Regions from separate parts of the Micrococcus luteus genome, predicted to be linked through region 2. Evidence: predicted binding sites of a transcription regulator. Region 2 holds the regulator's gene; the other holds the start of a gene.

Region 1 (4,415 bases), on a different contig from region 2:
GGCGGACTCCACGTCGATGTCGATGTCCGGGAGGGTGGAGCGGTCGGTGGAGAGGAAGCGCTCCATGATCAGGCCGTTGGCCATGGGGTCGACATGGGAGATCCGCAGGGCGTGGTTGACGAGGGAGGAGGCGCCGGAGCCGCGGGCGGCCACGCGGATGCCCATGCCCTCGATGAGGTCGACGACGGCGGCCACGGTGAGGAAGTAGGAGGAGAAGCCGAGTCGGGTGATGATGCCGAGCTCGTGTTCGGCGCGGTCCTGCAGGTCCCGGGCCGCCTGGCTGGTGCCGGGGAGGCCTCCCCCGGTGTGGAGGTGGGGGTAGCGGGCGAGGAGGCCGGTGCGGGTGCGCTCGCGCAGCACGTGCTCCGGGGGGCCGTCGATGCCGATGACGGCGGCCTCGGGGACGCGGGGCACGCCCCAGCCGAGGTCGGTCTCGGGGTCGAGCGCGCAGGCCTCGGCGAGGCGGCGGGTGGCCTCGAGCAGGGGGGCAGGGCGGTCGTCGGCGGCGGCGGCGACCTCGTGGGCGATGCGGTGCATGGCGGCGGTGGACTTGAGCCAGCCCTGCCCGTTGGGTTGCAGGTCGTGGAGGGCGTCGAGGGAGCTGAGGGCACGGACGGCGTCGAGGACGTCCGCGGTGGCGGCACCGTCCGGGGCCGCGTAGCGCACGGCGTTGGTCAGGACGGCGGGGATGCGGGCCTGGCGGGCGGCGCGGAGGGTCTTCACGGCGTGCCCGGTGTCGAGGCGGCGGCCGGGGGCGGAGAGGTGGGTGACGACGTCGGCGTGGGGGCTGCCTGCGGGCAGGGCCGCCTTCCAGCGGTGCAGGGCGGCGAGGCCGGCCGCGTACCGGCGGCGGGCCAGGTGGCGGCCGACGTCCGAGTCCGGGCCGAGGAGGACGAACAGCTCGGGGGTGGACGGGTTGTCCCGGTTGGCGGCGGTGGGGACTCGGCCGGCCGCCGCGGCGGCGAGCTCGGCGACGCTGGCCCAGGGGCTGCCGCCTGCCGCTCCCCCGGTGGTGCGGGCGTGGGCGGCGGAGACGAGCTCGCACAGGGAGCGGTAGCCGGAGCCGTGGCAGCCTCCTCGGGCGAGCACGACCACGCGGCCGGCGTCCTCGTCCTCGCTCCACCGGACGGCCAGGTCCACGCCCACGATCGGGGTGATGCCGTGGCGCAGGCAGGCGCCCACGTGCTTGGCCATGCCGTAGAGCCCGTCCCGGTCGGTGCAGGCCAGCAGGTCCATGTCCGCGGCCGCGGCGGCGGCCACGAGGTCCTCGGGCCAGCTGACCCCGTAGTGGGCGCTGAACGCGGAGGCGACGTGCAGGTGGGCGAAGGGTGCGGCGGTGCGTCCGGCCGCGGTGGCCCGGCTCATGCCGACCGCCTCAGGTCCTGGGCGTGCTCGTGGACGCGCACGAGCCGCCACCGGCCGGAGTCCAGGTGGTGGGCGACGTCGAGGGTCTGCAGGGGCGCGGCGCCGGCCCGGGCCAGGCGGACCTGCAGCCGCCACATCTCGTGGTCGACGAGACCGGCGCCGCGGCCCTTCTCCGCGCGGACCTCCTCCGCCCACCAGCGGCGCCGCTCGAACCAGCGCACGGGGCGCTCTGCGAGGACGTAGTCCCGCCCGTTCCAGCGCAGCCCCTGCGGGGTGCCGTCTGCCCCGCACTCCACCGCCACCGACTGTGTGAGGACTCCCATTCTGCTTCTCTCCCTGTGCACTGCTGACCGGACCGACGACGGGGTGCCGTCGGGCGATGGGAGCGCGGCCCGTCCGGCGGACCGGACGCGGGGAAGAAGTGGGAAGGTGGGGCCGCACCCCCGATCGTACTCGAATATGTGTTCGAATGCGATGGAGGCGAACGTAGGGCGGCCGCCGGACACGTTAAGGACGCATGGCCCCCGGGATGGGAGGGACCGAGTCCTGGCCGCGGACCTCGACCCGACCCTGGGGCGCACATGCACGAGAAAATCGTCTCTTGGGCCGGAAGAAGTGCGCCGGCACGGTCCTGTGGACAATGCGAGCAGGACCACAATCCGCCTGCGTATACTCCGAACCAACCGGGCCTCGCATGCCACGGGCACCGCGCTGCGGGATCAGCGCGGGAGGCGCGGACACACGACGGACGTCCAGTTGGAGGGGAAATGTCTCTCACCGCACCCGGGCGCGCCCTGCGCCGCCACCGATTCGCCCAGGCCGGCACGCTCAGCGTGGCCTTGGCGCTCGCACTGACCGCCTGTGGCGGGCAGTCCGAGCCCGCCGAGTCGTCGACGACGTCACCCTCGTCCGCCAAGCCCGCCGTCGAGACGTCCGCGCCCGCGAGCACGAGCGAGACCGCGGGCGTCAGCTCATCCCCCACGGCCACGGAGAGCAGGTCCGGCGAATACGTGCCCGCATCTGCCGACGGTCCCGCTCAGAACGTGCCCAAGCCGGAGATGCCCGCCGCCATGAAGGAAGAGACCAAGGAGGGCGCCGAGGCGGCGATTCGCTATTTCTGGGAGGCGACTTATTTCCTGCAGCAGACGGGTGAGCCCCAACCTCTGCAAGAGGTATCAGGCAAGACTTGCAAATTTTGCGAGCAGTACAAGCAGTCAATGACAGGTCTATATGAGAACGACGGATGGATGTCTGGCGACGGCCCAAGCATCACCTCCATGGCGACCCAGCCATCTACAGACGGATATATAGCAACACTTCTCATCGATCTGAGCCCTGAGACTGCCCGTGACTCCAAGGGAAAAATTCTTCCCGGCGGAGAGGTTTCAGCCTCACCTGAAAGTCCGTGGATTGCAGAACTTTCCTACTCAAGTGACCTTGGACATTGGGTCGTAGACAGCATGACGCTCGAGTCTCCAGCCGGATGACCAGCATGAAACCTAGGCTTTTCCTGTGCGGTTTCGCTCTTACCTCCCTGCTCCTTACTGCACAGCCCGCCGCCTCCGAAGAACCCGTAGTCAAATGTGGCACCCAGGGAAATTCCTATGGAATAGGCGACAACGCCGTGAAGTCTGAAGTAAATTGCACCGATCCGTCGGAGATTTCTTCACCTGGAACAGACGGTGCAAACTCGTCGGCTCCCGTGGCATCCCACCTAGAGCACAAGACGGTCAGTGCGTGCATCCCAGGGCAGCTCGGCAACTCGGATTTCGAGAGCTGCCGAGAGCAGGAGGACAACTTCTGCCCCGAGGGTTCATGGATCCGGGCGCAGACCATAGACACCCGTCAACCTGATGCGAATCCCGTCTATGGCGCCCCCAAATGTTGGACGGCCAAGGCCTCCAGCAACGGCGCCCCGCCCGTCTCCATCGACGAGGTCCGCACGCTCCTCGTGCTGGAGCCTGAGATCCGGTCGGACAATGGCGGACGCGGGATCCGCAATGCGGAGACGAACTTCTACGCAGACGCCGAGACGCGCACGCTCGTCACCACCCTCAACGGGGTCGAGGTCGAACTCCGCGCCACGCCGGTGAGCTTCCACTGGGATTACGGGGACGGGTCCCCCACCAAGACCACCTCGGTCGCAGGCCAGAGCCAGCCGGAGTTCAACGTCCCCACCCCCACGAGCCACGTGTACGAGGACACCGGGCAGTACACGGTCCGCCTCACCACCGTGTACATCGGCGAATACCGGGAGGCCGGGGGCGAGTGGGTGCTCATCCCGGGCACCATCAGCCTCGACTCGGCCCCTGTCACCGCGAATATCTGGCGCACCATCACCCGCAATGTCGCCGATGACTGCAGCGTCGACTCCTCAGCCTGGGGCTGCACCGGCCCCATCGAATCCGCTCCGGCCGGCTGAGCACAGACCGCGGGGCGGCCGACGGTCTCCCGTCCACCGCCCCGCGGCCCCCTCGTCGGCCGGGTGTGTCAGACCCGGCGCACCCGCCCCCGGGCCATGAGCACGAGTCCCGCGCCGAGGGCCGCGAGCGCTCCGAGCGCGCCCGCCGGAACCTCGCGCCCGGTCTCGACCGTGTCCGGGGTCGTGTGGGTCTCCTCCTCGCCCGTTCCCTCTCTCGGCTCCTCCCCGGCCACGGGCGCCGGAGTGTCGACGGGCTCCTGCTCGGCGGGCGGCACCGGGTCCGCCTCGCCGGGAGACGGGGCGTCCTCCCCCGCCGGCACGTTCAGGGCCCGGGGCTTCTGCCCGTCCGCGAGCAACTCGACGAGCGCGAAGACGTCGGACCGCGCCGCGTCCTGGGTGATGATGACGTCCTCACTCTTGGTCATCCCGTCCAGCGACCAGTCGAGGACGAGGCGGTCGTCGGTCGGGTATGTCGCATCAGCGAGGTAGTGAAACCCGGTGAAGGAGTCCACCGTGGTGTCGCGCCAGAGGGCACCCCAGCGCGGACCCCACGAGAGTTCCGCAACCGCCGCGTCGTCGCCCAGGCCTTCGGACCGGAACGGCAGCAGCACGCCCGGCTCGGCGTGCT
Region 2 (4,415 bases):
CGATCAGCCGCTCCCGGCCGGGCAGGAGGGTGAGGGCGGAGCGGGTGCCGGCGAGGGCGAACTCCGCGTAGGCCTCGTCCACGACGACCATCGCGCCGGGCCCGCCGGCGGCCTCGTTCTGCGCCTGCGCGGCGTACACGGCCTCGATGGTCGCCAGGTCCAGGGCGGTGCCCGTCGGGTTGTTGGGCGAGGCCAGGAAGACGACGTGCGGACGGTGCTCCCGCACCATGGCCGCCGCATGCTCGGCGCTGAGGGTGTGGTCCGCGGCGCGGCCACCGTCCACGAACACGGTGTCCGTGCCGCCGGCCAGCAGCGGGTACATGGAGTACGAGGGCAGGAAGCTCAGCAGTGTCCGCCCGGGGCCGCCGAAGGCCTGGAGGATCTGCTGCAGGATCTCGTTGGAGCCGTTGCCGGCCCACACGTGGTCCGCCGTGAGGCCGTGGCCGAGGTAGCTGGCGAGTGCGCGTCGCAGCCCCGTGAACTCGCGGTCCGGGTAGCGGTTCAGCCCCCCGGCGACGGCCGCGACCCGCTCGGCGATGGCGGTGGCGACCTCCTCCGGCACCGGGTGCGTGTTCTCGTTGGTGTTCAGCATGTACGGCACGTCCAACTGGGGGGCGCCGTAGGGGCTCAGGCCGCGGAGGTTCTCGCGCAGGGGCAGAGAGCTGAGGTCGGTCATGGCCGCCAGTCTAGGAACCCTGGAGGGCGAGGCCCGCCGTGCGTCACCGCGTGGCCGGGACGAACAGCTCCTCGCCCGGGGCGGGGGCCCGGCCCTCGAGCCCGTTGAGCTCGTCGATCGTGGCGATCACCTCGTAGACGTCCGCCTCCGGCGCCACCGTGGTGGCGATGGTCCACAGGCTGTCCCCGGGCATGACCGTGACGGACTGGGTGGCGGGTCCCGCGGTGTCCGCGGACACCGCGGCGGGCGACAGCAGCACACCCAGGAAGAAGGCGGCCGCCAGCGTGGCGGCCACGGCCGCGGCGATCACGGGGATCCCCCGCAGGACGAGGCGGCCGCGGCGGGTCAGACGGATGGTGGCCGGACGCGGCCGCGCCGTCGCGGGCGAACCGGCGAACTGGGCGGTGGTGAGCGTCATGGTGTCCTCCTCCGGGGCGGATGCCCTCCAGGCGATCGAACATCTGTTCGAATCCGTTCGAATCCCTTTCTAGCACAGGTGTTCGAGACACGCCACGAACAAATCGAACATATCTTTGAAGGAGAGGCGGCTCTCCTCTAGGCTCGAGGCGATGCACGGACGCCCCGGAACGCCCCCGGGGATCGCCAGGACACAGGCAACCAGCGGGGGCGGACACGGTAAGCGCCGGACGGCAGCCGGACGCCGGAACACGAGGCCGGCCACCATCACCCCCGGGAGAACGGACGGCAGCCATGAGCACCACCGACGATCAGCCGGCGGCGCGCGCGCCGCTCACCGACCGCCAGCGGCGGATCGTGCAGACCATCCGGGACGCGATCGCCGACCACGGCTACCCGCCCTCCATGCGCGAGATCGGCGACGCCGCGGGCCTGGCCTCCCTCTCCTCCGTCACGCACCAGCTCGGCCGTCTCGAGCGACACGGCTACATCCGGCGCGACCCCGGTCGCCCGCGTGCCCTCGAGGTGCTGCTCGACGTGGACGGCACCCCGCTGGGTGAGGCCGCCTCCCCCGCCGCTGCGCCGTCGTCGCAGGTCTCCGCGATCCCCGCGTGGCACACCGGCGCGGACGAGGCGGACAGCGTGCCGGTCCCCTGGGTCGGCCGCATCGCGGCGGGCGGCCCCGTCCTGGCGGAGCAGCAGGTCGAGGACGTCATGGCGATCCCGCGACGCCTCACGGGCGAGGGCGAGCTGTTCATGCTGCGCGTCACGGGCGACTCTATGGTGGACGCCGCGATCTGCGACGGCGACTGGGTGGTGGTGCGCCGGCAGGAGATGGCGGAGAACGGCGACATCGTCGCGGCCCTGCTCGACGACGAGGCCACCGTGAAGACCTTCCGCCGCCGTGACGGGCACACGTGGCTCCTGCCCCAGAACACGGCCTACGAGCCCATCCTCGGCGATCACGCCACCGTGATGGGGCGCGTCGTCACGGTCCTGCGCTCGCTCTGACCCGCTCGCTCTGACCCGCTCCCTCCGACCGGGCCGGGCCGACGGCCAGAGGCCGGGCGAGGTCAATCGCCCGAGGCGAGCCGTGCCAGCACCCCGCGGACGACGTCGCCGTCCGTGGTGCGCCAGAAGTCCGGCAGGGCGCTCGTGATGTAGCCGCCGTACCGCTCGGTGGCCAGGCGGGGGTCCAGCACGGCCACCACGCCGCGGTCCGTCACGGAGCGCACGAGGCGCCCGGCGCCCTGGGCCATGCGCACGGCCGCGTGCGTGGCGGAGATCCGCATGAACCCGTTGCCGCCGTGCCGGGCGACGTCCCGGGTGCGGGCCTGGGAGAGCGGGTCGTCCGGCCGCGGGAACGGGATGCGGTCGATCACCACCAGCCGCAGCGAGTTCCCCGGCACGTCCACGCCCTGCCACAGGCTCATGGTGCCGAACAGGGACGTGTCCGGCTCCTCGGCGAACTGGCGCACGAGGGCGGAGAGGGTCGCGTCCCCCTGGCACAGGATCGTGGTCTTCGGCCCGAGCCGACGGCGCATCTCGGCGGCGGCGTCCTCGGCCGCCCGGCGCGAGGAGAACAGGCCGAGGGCCCCGCCCCGCGACGCCCTCAGGAGCGCCTCGAGCTCATCCAGGGACTCCGGCGAGGCCGTCCTGCCGGGCCGGGGCAGGTGCCGGGCCACGTAGAGCACCCCCTGACGCGGGTAGTCGAAGGGGCTGCCGACGTCGAGGGCCTCGAACTTCGGGGCGTCCGGACCGGCCAGGCCCACGTCGCCGGCCACCGAGTCGAACCGGCGCTCCCCCGAGCCCACGGTGAGCGTGGCGGAGGTGAGCACCGTCGTCGCCTTGCCGAACAGGCCCTCCCGCAGCTTGCCGGCCACCGAGAGCGGGGCCACGTAGAGCTGGGGCGGGTCGGTCTCGTCCCCCGGCTGCCAGCCCACGCCGGGCTCGAAGTGGCCGGGGCGGGTGGCCCACAGCACCTCGGGGAAGTCGGCCTCGGGCCTGGCGGCGAGCATGCGCTCCACCACCTCGAGGACCTCGAGGATCCGCGAGCGCGCCATCTGCCGTCCGCCGTCGGCGTCGGCCTCCTTGTCCTTGTCCTGGCCGAGGTCGGACAGGCACTGGCGCGCGGCCGTGAGGACGCCGGTGAGGGCCTGCTCCTGCACCTCGTCCGGGCCGGCGGCGATCAGGCCGGACGGGGTGTCCGTGAACGCGCGGTCCAGGGCCGCCCCGGCTTCGATCAGGTCCTCCACGGCCACGGTGGTGTGACGGCGCAGCGAGGTGGCGGCGCCGTGCACGATCGACCCGGACAGCTGCCCGGTGACCGCACCGGTCACCCGGTCCTGCAGCTCGTGGGCCTCGTCCACGACGACGGCCGAGTACGCCGGCAGCACCGCGAGCCCCTCGAAGGCGCTGATGGCGAGCATCGCGTGGTTGGTGACCACGACGTCCGCGTCCGCCGCGTCCGCGCGGGCCCGCTCGGAGAAGCACTCCTCGGCCTGGGGGCAGCGGGACGCGCCGAGGCAGTCGACCGCGGAGACGGAGACCTGCCGCCACGCGCGGTCGGTGACGGGGACCTCGAGGTCGTCGCGGTCCCCGGTCTCGGTCTGGTCCGCCCACGCCCGCAGGTACATCACCTCCTTGCCCAACAGGGAGGAGGGCCCGGCGGCGCCGTCCGTGGCGGAGCCGATCACCCCGCCGTCGTCGGCGACCGTGAAGAGGGCCTCCTCGCCCTCGTCCCCGGGGTAGCCGCCGTCCACCTTGTGCCGGCACAGGTAGTTGGAGCGGCCCTTGACCAGGGCGACGACGGGCTCGCGAGGCAGCTCGTCCTTGAGCGCCTCGACCAGCCGAGGGGCGTCCCGCTTCATGATCTGGGCCTGCAGCGCGAGCGTGGCCGTGGCGACGACGACGGGGTCCTCCTGCGTCATCGCGTGCTGGATCGCGGGGATGAGGTAGGCGAGGGACTTGCCGGTGCCGGTGCCGGCCTGCACGAGCAGGTGGCGGCGCGACTCGAGGGCGCGCGCCACCTGCAGCACCATCTCCCGCTGGCCCGCGCGATGCTGGCCGCCGGTGGCCTGCACCGCGGCGTCCAGCAGGCGCAGCGCCTCGCGCTCGCGCTCCGTGCGGGGCTGCGCGCCGCCCGCCCCGACTTCCTCCGCCCCGCCGCTCACAACGCGTCCGCCTCCACGACGAACTCGGCGAAGTCCAACGCGATGTCCTCACGGACCAGCACGGACAGGCGGGTGCCGCCCTCCTCGTAGCCCTCGGCCAGGATCTCCGCGTCCGCCGAGTGGAGGCGGGAGACCAGCTCACCCCGGGT

The links. Region 2 encodes LexA, which represses DNA repair genes until DNA is damaged. Its sites were predicted from a motif close to TCGAACANNTGTTCGA; they were not measured.
Region 1: a site for LexA is predicted at 1,819-1,834, ahead of MF605_RS07395 (DUF6504 family protein). Genes of this name have one in related genera too.

The regions. Positions count from the first base shown of each region.
Region 1 is NZ_JAKRLB010000013.1:47,461-51,875, reverse strand. Features, by position in the region: gene MF605_RS07400 (DNA polymerase III subunit alpha) at 1-1,365, opposite strand, end outside; gene MF605_RS07395 (DUF6504 family protein) at 1,362-1,688, opposite strand; gene MF605_RS07390 (DUF6318 family protein) at 2,133-2,852, shown strand; gene MF605_RS07385 (PKD domain-containing protein) at 3,068-3,787, shown strand; gene MF605_RS07380 (hypothetical protein) at 3,856-4,415, opposite strand, start outside.
Region 2 is NZ_JAKRLB010000012.1:49,481-53,895, forward strand. Features, by position in the region: gene MF605_RS06980 (histidinol-phosphate transaminase) at 1-676, opposite strand, end outside; gene MF605_RS06985 (LysM peptidoglycan-binding domain-containing protein) at 720-1,094, opposite strand; gene lexA (transcriptional repressor LexA) at 1,388-2,104, shown strand; gene MF605_RS06995 (ATP-dependent DNA helicase) at 2,167-4,266, opposite strand; gene hflX (GTPase HflX) at 4,263-4,415, opposite strand, start outside.